One region of the Isoptericola sp. Y581 genome, then DNA from elsewhere that is predicted to be linked to it. Evidence: riboswitches for the same ligand, from Rfam matches in the RefSeq annotation. Region 1 holds a riboswitch; the other holds the start of a gene.
What was found. A riboswitch is a leader RNA that binds a small molecule or an ion and turns the genes downstream of it on or off. The one in region 1 is predicted to bind cyclic di-AMP.

Region 1 (7,145 bases):
GAAGGCGGAGCTCTGGCACGTCTACGTGTTCGCGCTGCTGCTCGGCGTCGTCTCCGCCCTCGACAGCCCCGCCCGCCAGACCTTCGTCGCCGACATGGTGCCGGCCGACAAGCTGTCCAACGCCGTCGGGCTGAACAGCGCGTCGTTCAACGCTGCCCGCCTCATCGGCCCGGGCGTCGCCGGGCTGCTGATCGCTGCCGTCGGAACCGGATGGGTCTTCCTCATCAACGGCGTCACGTTCGCCGCGACGATCATCGCTCTCGGCTACATGCGCGTGCGTGAGCTGCGACCCCAGCCGGCCGCTCCACGGGCCAAGGGGCAGATCATCGAGGGCGTGCGGTACGTGCGCCGGCGCAGCGACATCGTCGTGATCATGGTCGTGATGTTCGTGGTCTCCACGTTCGGCCTGAACTTCCAGCTCACGTCCGCGCTCATGGCGCGCGTCGAGTTCGGCCGGGGTGCGAGCGAGTACGGCATCCTCGGCTCGGTGCTGGCGATCGGGTCGCTGGCGGGGGCGCTTCTCGCGGCCCGACGGGACCGGCCGCGGGTGCGGCTGGTCATCGGGGCCGCCTTCGCGTTCGCCGTCACCACCGGCGTGCTGGGCCTCATGCCCACCTACTCGTCGTTCGTCGTGGCCTGCATCCCCGTCGGCCTGGCGTCGCTCACGATGATGACGGCGGCGAACAGCGCACTCCAGATCTCCACCGACCCCGTGATGCGCGGGCGCGTCATGGCCCTCTACGTGATGATCTTCCAGGGCGCGACGCCGATCGGCGCACCGGTCGTCGGCTGGATCGGCGAGGCCTGGGGGCCACGCTGGTCAATCCTCGTCGGCTCGATCGCCACGTTCCTCGTGGCGTCGGGAGCGACGGTCTGGGCCGTGCGCCGCTGGCACCTGCGGGTGCGCTACCGCGTGCTGAGCCGGCCGCACCTCGAGGTCGTCTACCTCGACCGTGAAGTGCACGGGAGCACGACGAGCGAGGGCGTCACCACCCGGGACGGCGTGCGGCGCGAGCTGACCCGCGCCGACGCCGAGCGGGTGGCCTCGGCCTGACCGTCGGTGTCGCGCCGTCAGTGTCGCGGACCGGCCGTCTCGTGCCGGGACGCGTGGCGGGTGACCGGCTCGCCGCGGGCGCCGCGCGACCGGCGGCGCTGCCTGGCCTCGAACTCCTGCTGGTCGCGCATCTCGGACTCCGTGGGCCACATGACCACCACGAAGATCAGGGCCACGGTCAGTGCCACGATGCCGAAGATCAGCGGGCCGAGCAGGTCGATCGCGCTGGTGCCCCCCGGGGCCTCCCCGCCTTTGCCGGTGACGGTGAGCGCGGCCATGCCGGTGTAGTGCATGCCGCTGACCGCGAGGCCCATGATGAGGGCGGCCCCCGTCGTCGCGCGGGCGCCGCGCACGTGCGTGCACAACCACAGCGCCACGGTCGCGGCCACGATCGCGATGAGCACCGACGCCGCCACGATCGGCAGCGAGAACTGCAGGTGCCCGGTCATCTCCATGGCGGCCATGCCCATGTAGTGCATCGCCGCGACGCCCAGCCCGGCCACGATGCCGCCCGGGATCAGCCACAGCGGCCGGTTGCCGCCGAACCCGACGAGGAACAGCCCGATCGCGACCACTGCTATCGCGACGAGGGCACTGACGACGGTGCGTGGCACGTCGTACTGGATCGGCATCCCTGTGACGGTGAAGCCGAGCATCGCGACGAAGTGCATGACCCAGACGCCCGTGCCGCCGATCGCGAGCGCGCCCACGAGCAGCCAGACGGATCGGGACTTCGCGTCCTTCGCCACGCGAGCGCGGGACGTCGCGGACAAGCCGGTGGCCGCTCCCACGGTCGACGCGACGTACGCCAGCACAGGGGTCATGACCCCGTAGGTGAAATGGTGCATCTCAGGCAGTACGATCCTTGGCCTCCTCGTCCGTTTTGTGACGAGGCGGCACGTTATCAGTTCGTGACCTAGAGGGTGAAACGTGGGTGCTGACCAGCGACGATGCAACCCGTCCGCAGAGGGTCTCGCGCCGTGTGGCGGCCTCAGCCGAGGTGCTCGACCACGTGGTCGACGCAGGCGGTGAGGGCGCGCACGTCGTCCGGCTCGACGGCGGGGAAGACGCCGACCCGCAGCTGGTTGCGGCCGAGCTTGCGGTAGGGGAACACGTCCAGGATGCCGTTCTCCCGCAGCACCCGGATCACGGCAACGGCGTCGATCGCGTCGTCGAGGTCGATGGTCGCGACGACGGTCGAGCGCTCCGCGGGGTCGGCGACGAACGGCGTCGCCCAGTCCCGCGCTCCGGCCCAGTCGTACAGCACGCCCGCGGACTCGGCGCACCGCGCTGTCGACCATGCGAGCCCGCCCCGGCCCAGCAGCCACTCGACCTGCTCGGCGAGCAGCACGAGCGTCGAGACGGCGGGCGTGTTGAGGGTCTGGTCGGCGCGGGAGTTGGTGAGGGCGGTGGTCAGCGAGAGGAACTCGGGCACCCAGCGGCCGCTCTCTCGCCCGGCGGTCGCCTCCACCTCCTCGGCGCGCTCCACCGCGGCGGGCGAGCAGACCGCGAGCCACAGGCCGCCCTCGGCCGCGAAGACCTTCTGCGGGCCGAAGTAGTAGACGTCCGTGTCGCCGACGTCGACGGGCAGCCCGCCCGCGCCCGACGTCGCGTCGACGAGCAGCAGGGCCCCGGCGGAGCGCGCGTCCTGCACCTGTCGCACCGGCGCCATCGCGCCTGTCGAGGTCTCGTTGTGCGGGGTCGCGTAGACGTCCACGCCCTCGGCCGTTCCTCTCGACGTGGCGAGACGTGCGACCGTGCCGGGCGCGGCCTCGACGACCTGCGAGGTCTCGAGGAAGGGGGCGCCGCGGGTGCTGGCCGCGAACTTGCCGCCGAACTCGCCGAAGACGGCGTGCTGGGCGCGCCGGCGCACCAGGCTCGCCGTCGCGACGTCCCAGAACGCCGTCGCACCGCCGTTGCCGAGCGCCACCTCGTACCCGTCGGGCAGGTCGAAGAGCTCGGCCACGCCTCGCCGCACGCGGCGCACCAGGTCCTTGACCGGCGGCTGGCGGTGCGACGTGCCGAGCAGCGGCGATGCCGGGTCGCCGGCCGCGGCGAGCGCGGCCACCTGCGCGGCGCGCACCTTGGACGGGCCGGAGCCGAAGCGCCCGTCCGCGGGCAGCAGCGACGAGGGGATGGTGTGGGTCGGCACGGCGGGCATCGAGTCTCCGGTTCCGGGCGGGAGGCGGGTTGTCGGTGGGACAGGGCAGGATGGCGCGGGGCACGCGCACGACGGCGCCACGCGCGACCCGCCTGCGCCCACGCGTGCGAATAGACTAGGCCGCGCCGAACGACAGGAGCTGACGTGACCGACCTGATCGACACCACGGAGATGTACCTCAAGACGATCTACGAGCTCGGTGAGGAGGGCATCCCGCCGCTCCGTGCCCGGATCGCGGAACGCCTGGGGCACTCGGGGCCCACGGTGTCGCAGACGGTCGCACGCATGGAGCGCGACGGGCTCGTCGTCGTCACCGGCGACCGGCACCTCGAGCTCACCGAGGCGGGCCAGGCCAAGGCCACCCGGGTGATGCGCAAGCACCGGCTCGCGGAGCGGCTGCTCACCGACGTCATCAAGCTCGACTGGGAGCAGGTGCACACGGAGGCGTGCCGCTGGGAGCACGTCATGAGCGACCTCGTCGAGAAGCGCCTCGTGACACTGCTCGACCACCCACACATCGACCCGTACGGCAACCCGATCCCGGGGCTGTCGGAGCTGGGGGAGCAGTACCAGGACGTCCCGTTCCTCGAGGGCGTGCAGTCCCTGCCGGCGGTGCTCGCGGCCGGCCGGCCCGGGGAGGCCGGCGACGGCCTGGACCTGGTGCTGCAGCGGATCGCCGAGCCGCTGCAGGTGGACATCGAGCTGCTGGCGCGGCTCTCCGAGTCGGGGCTCGTGCCGGGGGCGCAGATCACGGCGCGCACGGCGGGGGACGATGTCACGGTCGAGGTCGAGGGTTCCAACATCGTGCTGGAGCTCCCGGAGGAGCTGGCCAAGCACCTGTTCGTCGCGAGCCGCTGACCAGGGCGTGGACCGCCGAATCGGGTCGGCACGCCACTTCGTGACTGCAGCGTGACATCGCCGGGGTCATCCGGTACGGTCGTGGTCGCTCGCCGGAGTTATCCAGCGGGCGCTCGACCGGACGCCGAACCCTGCCACCGGCCGAGCTCCACGGACATCCGCACGGCAGGAGCGGGGGACCCACTTCCGGGCGTCGATCATGACGCCCTCGGGGTGAAGCCGAACGGATCCGATGACCGGGTCCGGGCGGCCGGGTGTTTCTCCCACCCGAACCCGACAGCTGACCTCGCAGGCGATGGAGAGGTAGACACGTGACCGCACGTACGACTCGCGGCCGGCATCACGCCGCCCGACGTCCGATTGCCCTGGCCGCCCCGAACGGCGCCGGCGCTCGCCGTGCGGCCGTCGTCGCAGCCGCCGGTGGCCTCCTGGTCTCGACCTTCGCCGGCGCGGGCGCCGCGCAGGCCGCCCCGGTCGACCACGACGCCGCCAACAAGCTCAGCACCGTCGACCTCGGCGCGCTGACCGACCAGGCACGAGAGGCCCTCGAAGCCGCGCCCGTCGTCACCGTCGACGCCAAGGCGAAGGTCGACGTCGAGAAGGTCACCAAGCAGGTCATCTCCGGGGCCGAGATCACGCCGGCGCCCGTGCCGGAGCCCGTCGTCGAGGAGGTCGTGGCAGACACGACCGCGTCCGACGAGGCGACCGGTTCCACCACGGATTCCACCACGGAGGCCGCCGCATCCCGTTCCGAGGAGCGCACCGCCGTCGAGGCGCCGGCCTCGGCGAACGGTTCGTCGGTCGTCTCGATCGCGATGCGCTATGTGGGCGTCCCCTACGTCACGGGCGGCAGCAGCCCGTCGGGCTTCGACTGCTCCGGCCTGACGCAGTATGTCTTCGCGCAGGTGGGCATCGGCCTGCCGCGCACGGCGTCGGCCCAGCGCTCCGCCGGCACGGTCGTCTCGGCCTCCGAGGCACAGGCGGGCGACCTCATCTGGACGCCGGGCCACGTCGCGATCTACGCCGGCGGCGGCATGCAGATCGACGCCCCGAAGCCGGGCGACGTCGTGAAGTACCGGGCGATCTGGCAGTCGAACCCCACGTTCATCCGCGTCGGCTGAGTCCGTCCGTCGCGTTCCGACCATGCCCCGTCGCGCACCAGCGCGGCGGGGCGTCGTCGTGTCTGGGAACCCTCTGACCTACACGGACATTGTGTGACGCGCCTCATCCACAGGGGCCCGTGATCGGAACGTGACATCGCCGTCTGCGTCCGCTACAGTTCAACCACTCGGCGGTCATCTGTCGAGTCTCGACCGGAACGCCGAGCCCTGCCGCCGGTCGAGGACCTTGAACCCATGGCAGGGGCGGGGGACCCACTTCCGGGCACCAGACACGGTGTCCTCGGGGTGAAGCCGCACGGATCTTGATTCGTGCGGCCGGGTGATTTCTCCCACCCGAACCCGACAGCTGACTTCGTAGGCGACAGGAGAGGGAAACGTGAACGCACGTACCACGCGCGCCCGGCACCGTGCCGCGCGCCGTCCGTTCGACGGGCTGGTCCAGAGCGTCAGCTCTTCGACGACCGGCCGTCGTGCCGCCGTCGCCGCAGCTGCCGGTGGTCTGCTCGTCTCGACCTTCGCCAGCGCGAGTGCTGCGCAGGCGGCTCCGGTCGACCATGACACGTCCAAGAAGCTCAGCACCGTCGATCTGGGCGCCCTGAGCGACCAGGCCCGTGAGGCCCTCGAGGCCGCGCCCGTCGTCACCGTCGAGGCGAAGGCCAAGGTCGACGTCGAGACCGTCAGCAAGAAGGCCATCTCCGGGGCCAAGATCACCCCGGCACCCCAGCCGGAGCCGGAGCCGGAGCCCGTCGTCGAGGAACGCGCCGCGACGGAGACCGTGTCGCGGTCGTCCGAGCGCACCGAGGCACCGGCGGCTGAGCCGGAGGCGGAGACGTCCTCGAGTTCGTCGCTCGGCGAGCAGGCGGTGTCGATCGCCAAGCGCTACATCGGTACCCCGTACGTCGTCGGCGGGTCCAGCCCGTCCGGCTTCGACTGCTCGGGCCTCACCTCCTACGTCTACAGCCAGCTCGGCGTCGACCTGCCCCGCACGTCGTCCGACCAGCGCTACGCCGGAACGCAGATCTCGGCCTCCGAGCTGCGTGCGGGCGACCTCATCTGGAGCCCGGGCCACATCGGCATCTACGCGGGTGACGGAATGGTCGTCGAGGCCTCGCGCCCCATCGGTTGGGAGACGGGCTACCACTCGATGTGGCAGTCCGAGTCGGAGTCCGTGTACCTGCGGGTGCTCTGACGGCTCGCGGCGTGCGCCGCACACCAGCGCCCCGACCCCCGGTGCTCCATGAGCCCGGGGGTCGGGTGTTTCTCCCGCGCTTTGCTGTCCCTTGCGCCATCCTTTCGCTAGGCTTGAACGAGCCACCCTCGACGACGAGGGCGGGGCTCCTCGCCAGCGGACAGGAGGCGCAAGATGACACGGCCTGAGGTCGTCCTGGTAGGTGTCGATGGTTCTGCAGCCAGCCTGCATGCCCTCGACTGGGCCGCCGCGTACGCGCGGCGCGTGGGGTGGGGGCTGCACGTGGTGTGTAGCTACTCGTTGCCGTCGTTCACGGCGGCGTCGCTCGACGGCGGATATGCGGCGCTCGACGACACGGCGATCCAGGAGGGGGCCAAGGCGGTGCTCGCCGAGGCCGAGGAACGTGTCGCCGCGGCCGGCGTGCCGGTGACGGGCACGGTCGCGACCGGGGACGCCGCGGGAGTGCTGGTCGAGATGTCCCGCGAGCACGCCCTGGCCGTCGTTGGCACGCGCGGCAGGGGCGGGTTCACGGAACGGCTGCTCGGCACCGTCTCGTCCGCGCTGCCGGCGCACGCTCACTGCCCGACGGTCGTCGTGCCCTACCGGGGCACCGACGGCGCGAGCACCGACGCGGCGAACCGCCGGGACGGTGACGCCGTGCACGAGGTACGGCGGATCGTGGTGGGCGTCGACGGCTCGCCGTCCGCCGAGGTCGCGCTGAAGCACGCGGTCGCGCAGGCGAGAGCCTGGGACGCGGAGCTC
Region 2 (7,145 bases), on a different contig from region 1:
CCTCGGACAGCGTGAGGTCCATGTCGACTTTTTCATGCAGCCGGCGAGGGCGAGGAGGCCGACGGCGGCGAGCGTCGCCGCGATCGCGGTGCGGAGACGGCGGCGGCCGCCGGTTCGAGTGGTCACCGCCCCAGCATCCCCTAGCCGTGGGCGGCGAGCCACCGGGCTCGACCAGCGCACACGCTGGCGGTTGCGACCAAAGTTGAGCGGAATAGACTCAACTTTGGAGGCGTTCCCCGAACAGACGTTTTCCCTGTCATCACGGAGGTCCCATGGACATCAAGCTCACGACCATGTCGCAGCAGGCGCTCGGCGACGCCGTGCAGTCGGCGTCGGCGGCGGGCAATCCCCAGCTCGAGCCCGTGCACCTGCTGTCCGCCCTGTTGCAGCAGCAGGGCGGCGTCGCTGCCGGCCTGCTCGATGCCGTCGGCGCCAACGCGCAGCAGATCGGCCAGCGCACGCGGGCCGCCCTCGTCGCGCTCCCGCAGGTCAGCGGCTCCGCCGTCGCCCAGCCCTCGCCGTCGCGCGCCATGAGCGCGGTGCTCGAGAACGCCGGCAAGGAGGCCGAGTCCCTCGGCGACGAGTACGTCTCGACCGAGCACCTCCTCATCGGGGTGGCGGCCGGGCAGTCGCCCGCGGCGCAGGCGCTCACCGAGGCGGGCGCCACCGCCGACGCTCTGCGTGCCGCGCTCCCCGCCGTCCGCGGGTCGAGCCGCGTCACAAGCCCCAACCCCGAGGGCACGTACAAGGCGCTGGAGCAGTACGGCACCGACCTCACGCAGGCTGCGCGCGACGGCCGGCTCGACCCGGTCATCGGGCGCGACGCCGAGATCCGCCGCGTGGTGCAGGTGCTGAGCCGTCGCACCAAGAACAACCCCGTGCTCATCGGCGAGCCCGGCGTCGGCAAGACCGCCGTCGTCGAAGGGCTGGCCCAGCGGATCGTGGCCGGCGACGTGCCCGAGTCGCTGCGTGACAAGCGCCTCGTCGCCCTCGACCTGCCGAGCATGGTCGCGGGCGCCAAGTACCGCGGCGAGTTCGAGGAGCGGCTCAAGGCCGTGCTCGAGGAGATCACCTCGTCGGACGGCGAGGTCGTGACCTTCATCGACGAGCTGCACACCGTCGTCGGAGCGGGCGCCGGTGGCGAGGGCGCGATGGACGCCGGCAACATGCTCAAGCCCATGCTCGCGCGCGGCGAGCTGCGGATGGTCGGCGCCACGACGCTCGACGAGTTCCGCGAGCACATCGAGAAGGACCCGGCCCTGGAGCGGCGCTTCCAGCAGGTCTTCGTGGGCGAGCCGTCCGTGGAAGACACGGTCGCCATCCTGCGCGGGCTCAAGGAGCGGTACGAGGCGCACCACAAGGTGACGATCGCCGACTCGGCCCTGGTCGCCGCCGCCGCGCTGTCCGACCGGTACATCACCGGCCGCCAGCTCCCGGACAAGGCGATCGACCTCGTCGACGAGGCCGCGTCGCGGCTGCGCATGGAGATGGACAGCTCGCCGATCGAGATCGACGAGCTGCAGCGCGCCGTCACGCGCCTCGAGATGGAGGAGGTCGTGCTCAAGGACGCCGAGAGCACCGGCGACGCGGCGTCGCGCGAGCGGCTGGAGAAGCTGCGCGCCGACCTCGCCGACCGTCGCGAGGAGCTCGCCGCGCTCACGGCGCGGTGGGAGTCGGAGAAGGCCGGCCACAACCGGGTCGGCGACCTGCGCGCCCGCATCGACGAGCTGCGCACCGAGTCCGACCGGCTGCAGCGCGAGGGCGACCTCGAGGGCGCGGCCCGCATCCTGTACGGCGAGATCCCGCAGGTCGAGCGCGAGCTCGACGCGGCCGAGCGCGCCGAGGCGGAGTCGTCGGTCGGGGCTGCCGAGACCGAGGAGCAGGGTTTCGACCAGCTCAACCCGCAAGGTCCGATGATCGCCGACAAGGTCGGCGCGGACGAGATCGCCGAGGTGGTCTCCGCCTGGACCGGCATCCCGGCCGGGCGCATGCTGCAGGGCGAGTCCGAGAAGCTCCTCCACATGGAGGACGTCATCGGCGCGCGGCTCATCGGCCAGAAGGCGGCCGTGCGCATGGTCTCCGACGCGGTGCGGCGCTCGCGGGCCGGCGTCTCCGACCCCGACCGGCCCACCGGGTCGTTCCTCTTCCTCGGCCCCACGGGCGTGGGCAAGACGGAGCTCGCCAAGTCGCTGGCGGACTTCCTGTTCGACGACGAGCGCGCCATGGTGCGCATTGACATGTCGGAGTACTCCGAGAAGCACTCGGTGTCCCGGCTGGTCGGCGCGCCCCCCGGGTACGTCGGCTACGAGGAGGGCGGCCAGCTCACGGAGGCCGTGCGGCGCCGGCCCTACTCCGTCGTCCTGCTGGACGAGGTGGAGAAGGCCCACCCCGAGGTCTTCGACATCCTGCTGCAGGTGCTCGACGACGGCCGCCTCACCGACGGCCAGGGCCGCACCGTCGACTTCCGCAACGTCATCCTGGTGCTGACGTCGAACCTGGGCTCGCAGTTCCTCGTGGACCCGGCCCTGGACGACGCCGCCCGGCGCGAGGCCGTCATGGCGGCCGTGCGCGCGTCGTTCAAGCCGGAGTTCCTCAACCGGCTCGACGACGTGGTGATCTTCGACGCCTTGAGCGTCGAGGAGCTCGGCGAGATCGTCGACCTGCAGGTCGCGGCGTTCGCCCAGCGGCTGGCCGACCGGCGCATCACGGTGGACGTCACGCCCGCCGCGCGGGAGTGGCTGGCGCTCGAGGGGTTCGACCCCGCGTACGGCGCCCGCCCGCTGCGCCGACTGGTGCAGCGCGAGATCGGCGACCGGCTGGCCAAGGAGCTGCTCGCGGGCACGGTGTCCGACGGCAGCACGGTGGTCGTGGACCGGGCGCCCGACGCCGCTGGCCTCGTGGTGACCGTCCTCTGACGCCGAGATAGAGAAGCTGGTTCGCCGAGATAGAGAAGCTCGAAGGACGCCGCGATCTGTCGCGGCGTCCTTCGAGCTTCTCTATCTCGGCGAACCAGCTTGTCTATCTCGGCGAGAAGGTCAGATCGCCTTGCTGCTGACGCGGATGAACTTGGGGCTGCTCTGCCAGATCGAGCGCTTGACCACGCCGACCCCCGGGCGGGCGGCGTCGATCTGCTTGCCGTTGCCGACGTAGATGGCGACGTGCCCGGGGGACCAGATGAGGTCACCGGGCTTGGCCTTGCTCCGCGAGATGACCTTGCCGACGTTCCTCTGGGCGGAGGACGTCCGCGGGAGCTTCTTGCCGATCGCCTTCTTGTACACGTACGAGGTGAGACCGGAGCAGTCGAAGGAGTTCGGGCCGGCGGCGCCGGACACGTAGCGCTTGCCGACCTGCTTCTTGGCGAGCGCCACGACGGACGACCCGGTCTTCTTGGTCACGCCGGTGGTGCGCGACGACTTGTTCGCGAGGTTGTTCGACGTCGGGTAGACGACGATGCGTACCCGGTTCTTGCCCGACTTGTACGTGGACCAGTACGGCTTGAACGTCGACTTGCCGCTGTGCAGCTTCCTGGTCGAGACGACCTTGCCGTTCAGCACCAGCTTGGCGCGACCGGAGACGGCCTTGCCGGCGTGCGTGACCTTCATCGAGAACGCGGGGCGGTACTTGCCCGAGGTCCTGGCGACGGTGTGCTTGGTCGCCTTGAAGACGGTGCGGGGCTTGGTCTTGGCCTTGGCGGTGTGGACGGCGACGGAGCTGACGCTCGCGGACGCCGAGCCGGTCGCGGCGGAGGCGTGGGGGGCGGTGGCGACGAGGCCGCCGCCGGTGAGGGCTGCGGCGAGGCCGAGGGCGACGATGGCGCGCCGGGGGCGGGAGGCCGCCACGGCGACGGTGCCGGGGCGCGCAGGGTCGAGGGTCGTGGGCATGGGTGGACCTCCAGCCTGCGAGATGAGCTGTCGGGTGAGGCCGAGATCGTTGGCCTGCCATCGAAAGATGGCTGAACCCCAAGGCCGGGAGCGTCCGGACCGTGTCGGTCCGGGCGGCCGGCCGGAAGAGATGTGGGTCTCCCGCTGCTGCCGTGAGTTTCGTGGTCACCGGGACGCCGGCAGCACTCGGCTGCGTCCCGGTCGGCCGGCACCTGGAGCAGGCGCCGTCGAAGGACGCTAACCCCGCCGACCCTCCGTGGGCACGTTCCGATAACACCGGGCGTGGTGCGCCCGGCGACGACCTCCCAGCGTCCGCGCAGGACGAGTCCGGACATCACCCTCCGAACCGGGCGCAAGGCCTGGCGCCGAATGTGACGAAGATCACTGTAGCCATCGGCGCCGGGACGTATCAGCGTCGGTGCGGCTCAGGACAGCAGGTCGACGGCGCCGCCGCCCTCCGGCACCGCGAGGCACAGCCCGGCGCGGTCCCCCGCCTCCCACCCCGCCTCGGAGGGCGTCAGGACGACGAACTCCACGCCCTCGACGTCGCGACCGGCGGGCCCGAGCTGCTCCGGCCCGCACACGGCGGAGGTCCGGCGCACCAGGGCGTCCGTGCCCGGCCAGACGGCGTCCGGGGCGGCGTCGGTGCGGCCCACCACCTGCGCGGCGTGGTCCTCCCCGCACGGCACCGCGGTGACCCGGGCGAGGTCGCCGTCCGGCAGGTCGCGCAGGCACGAGCCCAGCACGAGCTGCACGGCGTTCGCCTCCTTCGGGGACGCGACGTCGGGCGGCAGCGGCGCCCACGCCCGGTCGCGCGCTGTCGCGACCCCGAGCGCGAGACCGCCCGCGACCGCGGCGAGCGCGACGACGCCCGCGGCTGCGCGGGTGGCTCGCCGCCGCCCGCGGGCGCGGTCCCCAGGCGAGGGGGTCGGGCGGGACGACGTCGCCGGGAGGGCCCCCGTGGAGCCGCCGGGGAGCGGCGCGTCGGCCAGACCTTCGGCCGGCAGGACGCCGGGCGGGGTCGGCGCCGCAAAGGTCGGGTCCGGCGGGTGCTGACCCACCGCGGCGTCGGGGGTCGACGGGTCTGTGCTCATGGTCTGCTCATCGCGTGCTCACGGCCTGCTCCTGGAGGTCCCGGCCCGCCTCAGGCGGCGTCGGACAGGTCGAGGATCACCGGCACGTGGTCGCTCGCGCCCTTGCCCTTGCGCTCGTCGCGATCGATCGCCACGCCGGTCACGCGACGCCGCACCGCGGGCGAGGCGTACGCGAAGTCGATCCGCAGGCCCTTGTTCCGGGGAAAGGCGAGCTGCTGGTAGTCCCAGTACGTGTAGGTGTGCTCGGCCGGCAGATGCTCGCGCGTCACCTCGGTGTATCCCGCGTCGGCGAAGGCGGCGAACGCCTCCCGCTCGGCGGGGGTGACGTGGGTGTGTCCGGCGAATGCGGCCGGGTCGTAGACGTCCGTGTCGAGCGGGATGACGTTCCAGTCGCCCACGAGAGCGACCTGGGCGTCGGGGTCGGCGGCGAGCCAGCCGCACGCGTCCTCGCGCAGCGTGTCGAGCCACGCGAGCTTGTAGGCGTAGTGCGGGTCGCCGATCGCGCGGCCGTGCGGCACGTACAGCGACCAGACGCGCACGCCGCCGCACGTGGCACCCAGGGCGCGCGCCTCCACGGGCGGCGGGACGTCGAGCAGGGTGGCCGGCACCTCGTCGGGTGTCGCGTCGGGCGCCTCCGCCGGCGCATCGTCGTCCTTGCTCGCGGGGGAGCGCGGCGCCGCGGGCTTGGCGAAGCCGGGCTGCCCGGGGAACGACGTCTCGACGTCGGCGATCCCGACCCGGGATGCGATCGCGACGCCGTTCCATGCCGAGTGCCCGACGTGCGCCACCTCGTACCCCGCGGCCTCGAACGCCGCGATGGGGAACTGCTCGTCGCGGCACTTGGTCTCCTGGATCGCGAGCACGTCCGTGCCGGAGCGTTCCAGGAAAGCGATCACGCGGTCGAGGCGGGCACGGATGGAGTTCACGTTCCAGGTGGCGAGGCGCACGGGCGCCAGGCTACCGGCGGACCGCGGGGGAGCGGGCGGGCCTGTGGATCACTCCCAGGTCGCGGTGTCCGGGTCGACGCCGTGCGCGCGGGCGTTCGCGTCGATCACGTCGCGCAGCCACGCGGTCAGGCCGGGCCGGCGCGAGTCGTGGTTGGCGGCGAAGTCCGGGTCGGCGGCGTACATATGCCCGATGACCACGTGCATGGCGGGCGTGACGTCGAAGTACGCGCCGAGCGACGCACGGTGCCGCTCGGCCGACGCGTCGGCCTCGACTGTGCCCGGCCGCACGCCGCGTCCCATGGCGTCGGCGAGCGCCACGAGCACGGCCTCGGCCTCCGCGCCGACCTCCTGCCATTCCTCCGGGCTGCGCTCGGCCGCTCGTTCCGCGAACTGGGCCCACTGGGCGGTGTCGCCCCAGCGCTCGCGCGCGCCGGCCGCCCACGAGGGCTGCCAATGGTCGCCGAACAGCGTGACCTGCTCCTCGGGAGACAGCAGGACGCCGCGCTCGCGCGCCTCGACCAGCCGGTCGAGGGCGCCGGCCGCCCGCTCCAGGCGGCGCAGGCGCTCGCGCACCAGGTCGCGCTGTCGGCGCAGGGACGCGTCCGCACCCTCGGGCGCGTCGAGCAGCGCGGCGATCTCGTCGAGCGGCACGTCGAGGTCGCGGTACACGACCACGCGGTGCACCCGCGTCAGGTCGGACGCCGTGTACAGCCGGTACCCGGCGGCCGTACGCGCGGACGGGTGGACCAGGCCCACCGCGTCCCAGTGGTGCAGCGCGCGGACGGTGACGCCCGCGGCGCGGGCCGCGACGCCGACGGTGAGGCCGTCGGCGCGGGAACGCTGGTGCGTCGGTCGGGGCGTCATGCCCTCAGTCTCCCCGGCCTCGTCCCCGCGCTCCCGGCCGGCGACGCTTGCCCGCCGCACCGGCCCGTGACGGCGGTGCCCGGCGGGCGTAATGTCGATCGGCGAGGGGGCAGCGCCATCTCCCGACCCGGTACGCGGACGTCATCGGACGCGCCGGGCCCGACCCACAGTTGTGCAACGACGCGCCCATGGGAGGGGTCCCCATGCGTACCCCACGCCGCATCACCGCCATCGTCCTGTCCACGCTCCTCGCGACCACCGCGGCGTCCGCAGCCGTCGCGACCTCACCACGGCCCGGCCCCGGGCACGCCGACCCGGCGCTGCTGGCGTCCGACCTGTCCGGCGGCGGCGGCAGCGCC

Region 2: another riboswitch for cyclic di-AMP. It lies ahead of AC1C2W_RS11770 (C40 family peptidase); the one in region 1 lies ahead of AC1C2W_RS01160 (C40 family peptidase).

Annotation. Positions count from the first base shown of each region.
Region 1 is NZ_JCAIUK010000001.1:236,693-243,837, forward strand. Features, by position in the region: gene AC1C2W_RS01140 (MFS transporter) at 1-1,054, shown strand, start outside; gene AC1C2W_RS01145 (MHYT domain-containing protein) at 1,072-1,878, opposite strand; gene serC (phosphoserine transaminase) at 2,046-3,215, opposite strand; gene AC1C2W_RS01155 (iron-dependent transcriptional repressor DtxR) at 3,360-4,073, shown strand; cyclic di-AMP (ydaO/yuaA leader) riboswitch at 4,203-4,383, shown strand; gene AC1C2W_RS01160 (C40 family peptidase) at 4,385-5,194, shown strand; cyclic di-AMP (ydaO/yuaA leader) riboswitch at 5,409-5,569, shown strand; gene AC1C2W_RS01165 (C40 family peptidase) at 5,571-6,383, shown strand; gene AC1C2W_RS01170 (universal stress protein) at 6,558-7,145, shown strand, end outside.
Region 2 is NZ_JCAIUK010000005.1:274,628-281,772, reverse strand. Features, by position in the region: gene AC1C2W_RS11780 (LppM family (lipo)protein) at 1-22, opposite strand, end outside; gene clpB (ATP-dependent chaperone ClpB) at 273-2,915, shown strand; gene AC1C2W_RS11770 (C40 family peptidase) at 3,036-3,881, opposite strand; cyclic di-AMP (ydaO/yuaA leader) riboswitch at 3,885-4,050, opposite strand; gene AC1C2W_RS11765 (septum formation family protein) at 4,307-4,975, opposite strand; gene AC1C2W_RS11760 (exodeoxyribonuclease III) at 5,026-5,922, opposite strand; gene AC1C2W_RS11755 (MerR family transcriptional regulator) at 5,971-6,786, opposite strand; gene AC1C2W_RS11750 (ScyD/ScyE family protein) at 6,990-7,145, shown strand, end outside.